2 regions of the Neobacillus sp. Fa239 genome follow, and region 2 is predicted to be linked to the other one. Evidence: riboswitches for the same ligand, from Rfam matches in the RefSeq annotation. Region 2 holds a riboswitch; the other holds the start of a gene.
What was found. Region 2 has a riboswitch for S-adenosylmethionine ahead of ACZ5XR_RS17770 (LLM class flavin-dependent oxidoreductase). Riboswitches for the same ligand answer to the same signal wherever they lie in the genome.
Positions count from the first base shown of each region.

Region 1: another riboswitch for S-adenosylmethionine. It lies ahead of ACZ5XR_RS11860 (ACT domain-containing protein); the one in region 2 lies ahead of ACZ5XR_RS17770 (LLM class flavin-dependent oxidoreductase).

Region 1 is NZ_AP041611.1:2,468,451-2,473,121, reverse strand. Features, by position in the region: gene ltrA (group II intron reverse transcriptase/maturase) at 1-338, opposite strand, end outside; gene ACZ5XR_RS11865 (stage V sporulation protein S) at 1,784-2,056, opposite strand; SAM riboswitch class I at 2,372-2,477, shown strand; gene ACZ5XR_RS11860 (ACT domain-containing protein) at 2,590-3,198, shown strand; gene ACZ5XR_RS11855 (hypothetical protein) at 3,387-3,773, opposite strand; gene ltrA (group II intron reverse transcriptase/maturase) at 3,960-4,671, opposite strand, start outside.
Region 2 is NZ_AP041611.1:3,642,173-3,646,843, forward strand. Features, by position in the region: gene ACZ5XR_RS17765 (ATP-grasp domain-containing protein) at 1-933, opposite strand, end outside; gene ACZ5XR_RS17770 (LLM class flavin-dependent oxidoreductase) at 961-2,007, opposite strand; SAM riboswitch class I at 2,112-2,216, opposite strand; gene ACZ5XR_RS17775 (L,D-transpeptidase family protein) at 2,307-2,795, opposite strand; gene ACZ5XR_RS17780 (aminotransferase class V-fold PLP-dependent enzyme) at 2,896-4,398, opposite strand; gene ACZ5XR_RS17785 (hypothetical protein) at 4,532-4,671, opposite strand, start outside.

The DNA.
Region 1 (4,671 bases), 1.2 Mb from region 2:
ATCTTTGTAATGCCTCTTTGAACAATTTTATCTTCATGTTCCGGTATTCCCAATGGTCTTTTCTTGTTTGGATTGAGCTTTGGAATATACATTCTCCTTACTGGAACAGGACGATAGCTTTTGCTTTTAAGCCTACTTACTAAATCCTCTATATTTTCTTCTAAACTTTCACCGTATTGCTCTTTGGTTGTACCGTTAATACCTGTTGCCTTCTTATTGGGTAGTTCAAGGTGACATTGAACCAATGCTTCCTTATTTAATAGATGTGCAAGAGATGAAGATTTCATTTTAGAATCAGATTTTGCTAATTCTGCTATCCTTAGGAGTTTTGTTTCCATTTATTATACCTACCTCTGTGTGTAGTAAATGTGTCCCTAGTAAGGGTGATAACTGGTAGCTAGCCTTTCCTCCATCGGCATTACCCAACTTCATTGGTACTACGCTGCTATCCGACTCCCTACATCGGCATTTGGTTTCCTTGCTTATTATCGCTTGTTGACCATACTCTTCTAAAAAAAAAGAAAAGACCGGTAGGGTCTCCCGAGTTGCCGTATCATATCAATGTATAACGTGCCAAGGTCTCTGACTCCAGAGAGGTTTTATCCTTCTCGCCTCTAACGAACGATAAAATGTAGCTTTCTGCTGTGCTTAAGGCATCAGCCCTCTCGATTTACTAACATTATGGAGCTCAATCCCTTCAACCATTTGGCTTTCGGCCCGCTGTCGGGTAGAAAACAAGCGCGCGCAATCAATATTTATAGATTCACGTTTCTTGTAGCCCCCCTACGATCCCGGACGGTCGGATTTCCCGAGTCCGGTTCTGACCTTGGACTGCATCACATACTCGCCTTCCCAAATAACCGCAGGGTTAAATGTTGGTACACATATTCCCCCATCAACTATTGGTTTACTTGTATGCTAGTCTATGAACAAATAATAAAAGCTCAGTGTCTTTGAAGTTCTGACTGCCCAAGTGCCCAGAGGTCCTTCGCTCCAACATAGGTGTTACCTTGATGGAAGTGCAATTTTCTTACACTTAAGAAGGCATTACCCTTCCCTCATCGCTACTACGACCTCATGCGCCAGTCCTAAATCATCCTACCATTTTCTATTAGCCTCTTATATGATAGGTCTTTATTGGTTAGTACCTTCCCAATTTGAAGTAGGACCTTCCCGTCGTTATCTCTGAGAATCTTTCCACAGATGCCAGAACCCATACCCCGGCTGCTCTTACGGTGCATTTGACCGTTTCTTCCCGTAAGACATCGGTCTTCCCCCGTTAGGCAAAGGTCGAGGCTATGCAAAACATCCCTCGAACAGTTTCTTAGAGGGGCGTAGATTTCGGGATTGCAGTATTCGTTAAATCCTTCTGGCCTCTGTGTTTGCTCGCCACACAGACTGTTCCGACCTTTTTCTCTCTGTGTAGAATAGGCCGCCGTGACTTTTACTTCCAAGCAGAACGTAGTTCGTTACCTCCCCACGCATTGGATATGCTAGTCATCCGAATCGGTCAATTGATGACAGGAGACTTTCACTCCATAAGATTCTCAGCCTTGACGGCTGCTCCACCTAACTGTCTACGCTTAAAGACTAAAGTTACCTTTAGCCCTCCAAGACTCGCTACGAGCGAATGGCTAGTTCTTACTCGGCGGGAATCCCACCCGTTATATGATACGACCTATGCTCGGCCGCACAAGCACCCGTTAGAACAACAAGCTAATATATTATTAGGTGAATGTTTTTTTTTTTATTTAATTCTTTTATTGATCTTCTCAACGCAGATCTATCTTTTTTTCCTAGGACCTACAATTAATTTGATTGCTGTTTTATTTTCATTATTGATTAAAACATCTGTAAATGCAGGAACAAAAACCAGATTAACACCGCTAGGAGCTACGAATCCTCTTGCAATCGCAATGGCTTTAATCGCTTGATTTAAAGCACCAGCTCCAATCACTTGAATCTCTGAATTTCCTCTTTCACTTAATACACCTACAATTGCACCTGCAACTAAATTCGGATTTGACTTTGATGATACTTTTAATACATTATCCATATAAATTTTTCCCCCTGTTATATAATCGCTTGATATGATCACTAGAAAGAATGTAATTAACGTATCTTTAATAATATTCAAATTCAAATCAAGCAGAACTATTGAACTGATTCCTTTAATCTTTTTTGTGTTATCCTGCCCCTTTACTCGAATAAAAAATTAAGCATCCCTTGTTAAAGGAATGCCCCCTTTAGTTTAACAAGGGCAATACGCATTTTATCAAATGATTTCTTACCAATGTACTAGTTTTAGGATTGACGAATAATTATCCTTCTGATATATTATTATAAATAATTAAAGTCCGAATATTAAAAACTCTTATCCAGAGTGGCGGAGGGACAGACCCTATGAAGCCCAGCAACCTTCAAGTTTTACTTGAAAAGGTGCCAATTTCTACAGAATTATTTCTGGAAGATAAGGGGAGGAATGCAATAGTTATGACCTCTTCTTATTTATTATAGAAGAGGTTTTTTTGTGTTTGTAATATAAACGAGGAAATAATAAAAAGTTAATGACTATTAGGGGACGATGAGATGAAGGGTGTAAACTTTAGAGAGAGTTCATTAGCATCAAATACGTTAGTAAAAACAAACTTAAAAAATACAACTCAACCTGCAGTCTCAGGTACTAAAATGACTAATACTTATGATAATAAAACTGAACCAGTAGTCGAAATCTCCAGTGAAAATAATTTTTGTAGTATTTATGTCAACAAGTATAGAATGAATAAAGAAGTTGGGTTTGGAAGAAAGCTGCTTCAGATCCTTGAAGATTTTCAACTTTATTATAGGCATATACCGACGGGGGTTGATGCTCTTCATCTTGTTTTACATGAAAATCAATTAGATCAGATAATAGAAAGTGAACTAATACAACGTATTAGTACGGAACTTTCGGCAGATAAAGTGACTATTGAACGTAATCTTGCTTTAATTATGCTTATCGGAGGAAAAAAGCATCATAATGTCGACAGCATTGCCAGAGCAACGAGGGCTCTTGAAAAAAAAAGAATTAATATTGAAATGATACATATGAATCAAGGACCATCTCAGATAAGTTTAGTATTTGGCGTGAAGGCTCATGATGAAAAAAGAGCTGTTGCAGCAATCCATAATGAATTTTTTGCAAGTGTGTCAGTTTGAAATATTAATGATTTCCAACAGGTAATAAAAGGGCATCTAATTATGATTAATAGATGCTCCTTTTCTTTTTGTTTTCATTAACGATATCTTCCTATTAAATTAACCTGCCATTTAGTCCAATAAAAAAGGGATTGCCGCAGCGTTCCCGTTCTTAACCACAAGCACTCGAATAGCTTAATAAGAAGTATCTATATCTTGGTATCAAACAACGAAATTTGTTCTGTTGCAATTTTTACATATGAACCAATAGGATAATTGTTTCCAGTTAATTCGAAAATGACTATGTTACTTCCCATTCTCAGGACTGAAAATCCATCAGATTCAACCGATTCCAATACTCCTGATAAATAAATATGATTATCATCACTTGTTATTTGGCTAATTTCTTCATCAATATCAATAATTTGCTTTCCCCATTCCAGAATTCCTGGAATATCAATCTCTATAAAATATTCGAAATTCAATATTGGTTTAGTTCCAACCCATTTTCCTTCGGCACTGCCATATGGCGAATTAAACTTTACAATATAACCATCTTCTAATTCTTTAATATACTTGACTACTATTATTTTCATTTTTATTCACCTATTACATTGGTCTTTTCTTCTAAAATTCAATATAAATCTTGTTTTTCCTTGTTCAACTATTCTGCTTCGTTAGCTCAACAAGCATAAAGTAGGGAAACCTTTCTCAAGGCTTCCCCCTTATCAAACCGTACGTGCCCTATTAAGGCATACGGCTTACCAAATGTTACAATTTAATCAAGAGGATGCATTCCAGCCATTTTGCATCTTTTGGACACGGTGAGGTGTGAAATACTCCTCACCTTTTGCTTTTGCTCGTTTGATTCGATTCTGAATGTCTCTTTTAACTTTTCTGGACATATCACTTAGGTATTGTTCCTTTGTGTATCCATATGCTTTATTTAAATATAGCCAATAAGTTGGAATCAGATTGATGTTAAGAAAGAAGGCATTATTCCAAATACTTTGCATCTTCATCCCTTTTCTTTGGGAAGGATGTCTATGAATAAAAGCTACTCTTAGTCTTTTCCTTATGTATCCATCTAAAGATTTCAGGGTTCTTCGAACCCACCTTGTAATACAGTGGTTTGGAATCCCTCGACTAATATTATCTTTTATAGCATTAACTATAGTTAGGTAATAGTTGACCTTCCCTCTGATAATTGGGTTCACTCGCTCAATCCACTCTTCCTTACTCAGCGTAAGCGTTTTACGGGTCTTGTCCTTTATTTTCGACCGAAAATCTTTGACGGATTCTTCCTTTGGAGTTACATGAAATTCTAGCTTGTTATCTTTCTTACCTTTTCTCCAGTGATGGAACGTGAAACCTAGAAAATCAAAATCATCCTTCTTAAAGTTGACGATTTTAGTCTTTTCTTTAGATATCTCAAGTCCAAGTTCTTTCAACTTATCCCTAGTTATAGAAGCTGCACTCTCGATGCTATCTTTC
Region 2 (4,671 bases):
CAATTTATGTAACTCATTTTTTAAGAATATTGCTAATTCGAGCATTCCATATTTCCCGGCTTTTGCTTCCGCATCTGAATTATAATTCGTATTTGTGTTTATATCATAGGTGAATATCTCACCAGCTTCATTACGGATAAATTCGATACCGGCCACCTGTACATGATTAGCTGCCAGCACCTGCTCATATTTTTCAATAATCGGATCTGAAAAACCATCAATAATTTGGAATTTCGGCTTTTCCTCCACCTGCTCCCCAACTGGGCAAAATAAATCACCAATTTGGCAAGCATCGGCAGGACATAATTGGAACCCTTCCGAGGTATCAACCTTCACTGCATAAACAAACTTCCCTCCAACAAACTCACAGCGGGTTATATAGCTTTCAGGTGATTGAATGTATTCTTGAATCAATGTTATTCCATCGACCGGCTCTTCGAATTCAGGTCCTTCAACATATGCCCTTAGCGACTCAACAGTTTGGAACAATTGAACGCCAAGCCCTTTTCCGGCACGGTTGTGCTTGGTGATAAACGGTGCCCCGATAAACTCTCCTGAAGCTTCAAGAATTTGCCCAATGCCTGCGGCAGCGATTGTACGCGGTGTTACAATACCATGTTTATTTAATTCTAAATATTGCAGTACCTTACTAACCTCAAGCTGGAGTGCTCGTGAGCCGTTAAACACCTTGCGCCCATGGGCTTCAAGCCAGGCTAGAACCTGTGCGGTAAACTCTGGCGCAAATCGATGGTTCCTCGTATGCGATGATGCACTCATTCGGCTATAAAAAACACCTTCAGGCGGCTCTTTTGATAAATCTAGTCTGCCGCTATCTAAATGCCATTCTTCATAAGGTACTTCCAGTTCTTCTAAACGTTTTGTGAGGTGTACGGTCCATTCCTCATTCTCATGGATAATATAAACTTTACTCAATTTAAAATCCCCTCTCATTCTGAAAATCTAGGCTAGCTGCTTTCGTTTTTCCTCTACCAGCGGCATTACCAGCTTGCTAAACTGTTCCATTTCTTCAAGCTGCGGTGAAAATTGAAGAAGTAATAGGTCAAGACCTGCTTGTTCATATTGTAAAATTCGTTCAGCAATTTGTGAAGGCGTACCCACCAAATTTGGGCGTAATCCGCGATTAGAAACAGAATAATCCTGAAGCTGAATTTTCTGCTCAAGCTGCGATTTGCTTGTAAAATCTTTAAAACCAGCATAGCCACTTGATTCTTTTACATCAGTGATTCTTGCCAATTCCGCAATTGCTTCCTCTTCCGTTTCCCGGCAAATGACATATGCCGCCATCCCAAAAGAGTTCAGTTCAGGATTCCCAGTTTGTTCCCGTAACGATTTCATTTCACTGATTTTTTTCTCAATTTCTGCAACTGTTCCACCGTGCATCACATAGGCATCACACTTCTCAACAATGGTCTGCTTTCCTTTTGGGCTTTCTCCTCCAGCATACAAGATTGGATTAGGACGTTGAATAGGTTTTGGTGAAAGTTTTGCATCCTTAATTTGATAAAATTTACCATCATATGAAAACGTTTCTTCTGTCCAAAAGCCCTTTAATACATCTATAAATTCTTTCGTGCGGTCATATCGTTCATCATGCTCAGTAAAGATTCCGCCGTACTGACGGGCTTCTTCTTCCCACCAGGCAGAAACAACATTTAACGTGAATCTTCCCTTGCTGATTTGATCAATATTAGCCGCCATTTTCGCTGTAACTGCCGGATTATGGAATCCAGGTCTAACTGCTGTCATGATTTCGATTTTTTCTGTAACAGCCGCAAGAGCAGCCGCTGTCGACCATGCTTCAAGTGAATCCGACTCAGGTCCTTTTATATCATTCAAATATAATTCCGCTATTAATGTGGTGGAATAACCCCATTTTTCTGCCGATTGGATCACCGTTTTGGCGTAATCAAATGTTGGCGGCATCTTTTCATCCTCAACATTTCTTAACCATCCTCCAAAAATCGGTAGCCAAAATCCAAATTTCATGGTTTCTCTCTCCTCTTCTAATCTCTACTTTTCCAACCAATAAAGTTGGTTTTTTGCTAAATAAAAAAACTCACTTCATAACTAGAAGAGAGCCTTTTTCTCTCTTCCTATCTTTCAAACATAAATGTTTGATGGATTTGGCACAGTATTCTTAAGAACCTGCTGCCGAGGCTTCAAAGGGCCAGTCCCTCCACCTCTCTTTATAAGAAGAATTATTAAATTATTAGTTTTTCGAAATAATTAATTATTTAATGTGATAATAGTACAAATATTTGATATTGTCAATTAATACTTATCAATTATTGCTGAATGACAACTCTCGTTCCATTAGGAACGAGCTCTGCAAGCTGAAGAACATCCCGGTTATACATTCTTACACAACCATGCGAGACTGCTTTCCCAATCGAACTTGGATCATTGGTACCATGTATACCGTAGCCCTGTTTCGATAAAGACAGCCACATGACTCCAAATGGGCCACCTGGATTCAATTCACGATTGACAATGACAAATTCACCAGCTGGTGTATTGGTCAACATTTTACCTACCGCAATTGGATAAACTCTGGCTAATTTACCATTTTGGAATAAGGCAAGCCTTCGCTTCCCAATCGATATTTGGATAGAATAAGGGATAGAATTGGGGTTTGGCAAACCGGGAATTTGAATCCTTTGGCCCACCATTAAATGGCCAATCCCCGGATTTGCTGCATAAAGCTGATGAAGGCTGACTCGATAATCTGCTGAAATGCTTCCAAGGGTTTCACCGGGTTTTACAGTGTGAATCATGTTACCCCCTCCTTTATTTGATTAGCATATGCCCCAACATATCAGCCGTTGACATTTTAGGTCATATCATAAAAGAGGCATCGGTATGCCTCTTTTTATATTATTTAAATCGAAAAAGCAGGGACATGTCTTCTCTTTCATGATGGACGTAAAAATAATCATTACTTGAGGAATCATAAATATAATCCTTACCCCAAACATCAATATAACTTGTAATCTCCTTAATCGCTTGCACAAATTTAATGATTTCTTCATTCGTCATAACAGGATGAAGGGAAACCCTTATCCAACCAGGTTTTTCCGACAAATCACCTTGATCAATTTTATCGGTTATCAGTTTGGATGCAGTCGGGTCGATATCATATAAATAATGACCATAGGTACCTGCACAGGAACATCCCCCTCTAACTTGAAAGCCGAACCGATCATTTAACAACCGGACAACTAAATTATGGTGAATATTTTCAATGTAAAAGGAAACAATCCCGATTCGATCCTCAATTTGCCCTTCTAATATGTGAACACCCGAAATTTCTTTCATTTCTTTCAATAAGATAGATAATAATTCTTTTTCCCTTGCTATTATATTTTTGACTCCCATTTGATCTTTTAAATTTAAGACGAGTGCAGTGCGGATTGCTTGGAGAATACCCGGTGTTCCACCATCCTCTCTAATCTCAATGTCGGGATAATAGTGATGTTCTCCCCAGGGATTAGTCCATGTTACCGTACCTCCACCTGGATGGTCAGGTACTTGGTTTATATATAGACGGCTGTCGAACACTAAGACACCACTAGAACCTGGTCCGCCTAAAAACTTGTGCGGTGAAAAAAAGATCGCATCTAATTTTTCCAAAGGATCTTCCGGATGCATATCCATTTGGACATATGGAGCAGATGCCGCAAAGTCCACAAAACAGAGTCCCCCATGCAGATGCATTATTTTGGCCAATTGGTGATAGGGTGTTTGAATCCCCGTTACATTGGAGCAGGCTGAAAATGAACCGATTTTAATTCGACGATCTTTATATTTTATGAGCAGCTCCTCAAGCTGCCTGCAATCAACCAATCCATTTTCATCTGGAGACATAATGACTACATCAGAAATCGTCTCCAGCCAGGAAGTTTGGTTGGAATGGTGCTCCATATGAGTGAGAAAAACGACCGGCCTATCTTTCTCTGGAATGTTTAAATGGCCCTTAAACTTTTCAGGGATTTTGATTCCCAATATTCTTTGAAATTTATTAATGACAGACGTCATCCCAAAACCATCAAGAATTACGACATCATGATGATCGGCGTGAACATGTTGTTTGATAATCATTTTCGACTGTTTATATATTCCTGTCATCATTAAACTGGTGATATTTGATTCTGTATGGGTATTGGCCATATATGGACCAAATACCTCGGATATTTTCTGTTCTATTGGCCTATAAAGCCGCCCGCTAGCGGTCCAGTCTGCATATATGATTCTTTTTTTTCCATAAGGTGAATCAAAGTAATGGTTCATCCCAATTACTTGTGCACGAAATTTCTGAAAATATTCCTCGAGATTTTCAGATAATGTATACGTTTTGCTGCCAATTATGGCGGTGATCATTGGTTTCACCTCTTCAATCATTCCTCTGTTTATCAATATATGCATGGCATGGAGAAGCTGGTTCCACTGTATTAACCAAAAAAAAGCATTCCAATAAAGGAAATGCTCAAATCGTAACTATATTTACTTTTTACTATGTAAGTTGTACTTTTGCTGTTTCTTTTCTGACCACTTCATCAATTTTTTGGATGAACATTTGAAAAACTTTTCGTTTTTCTTCTAACTCACGGATTGTTTCCTTGAGTTGATTATAGCTTTCTTCAAAAGGTTTAT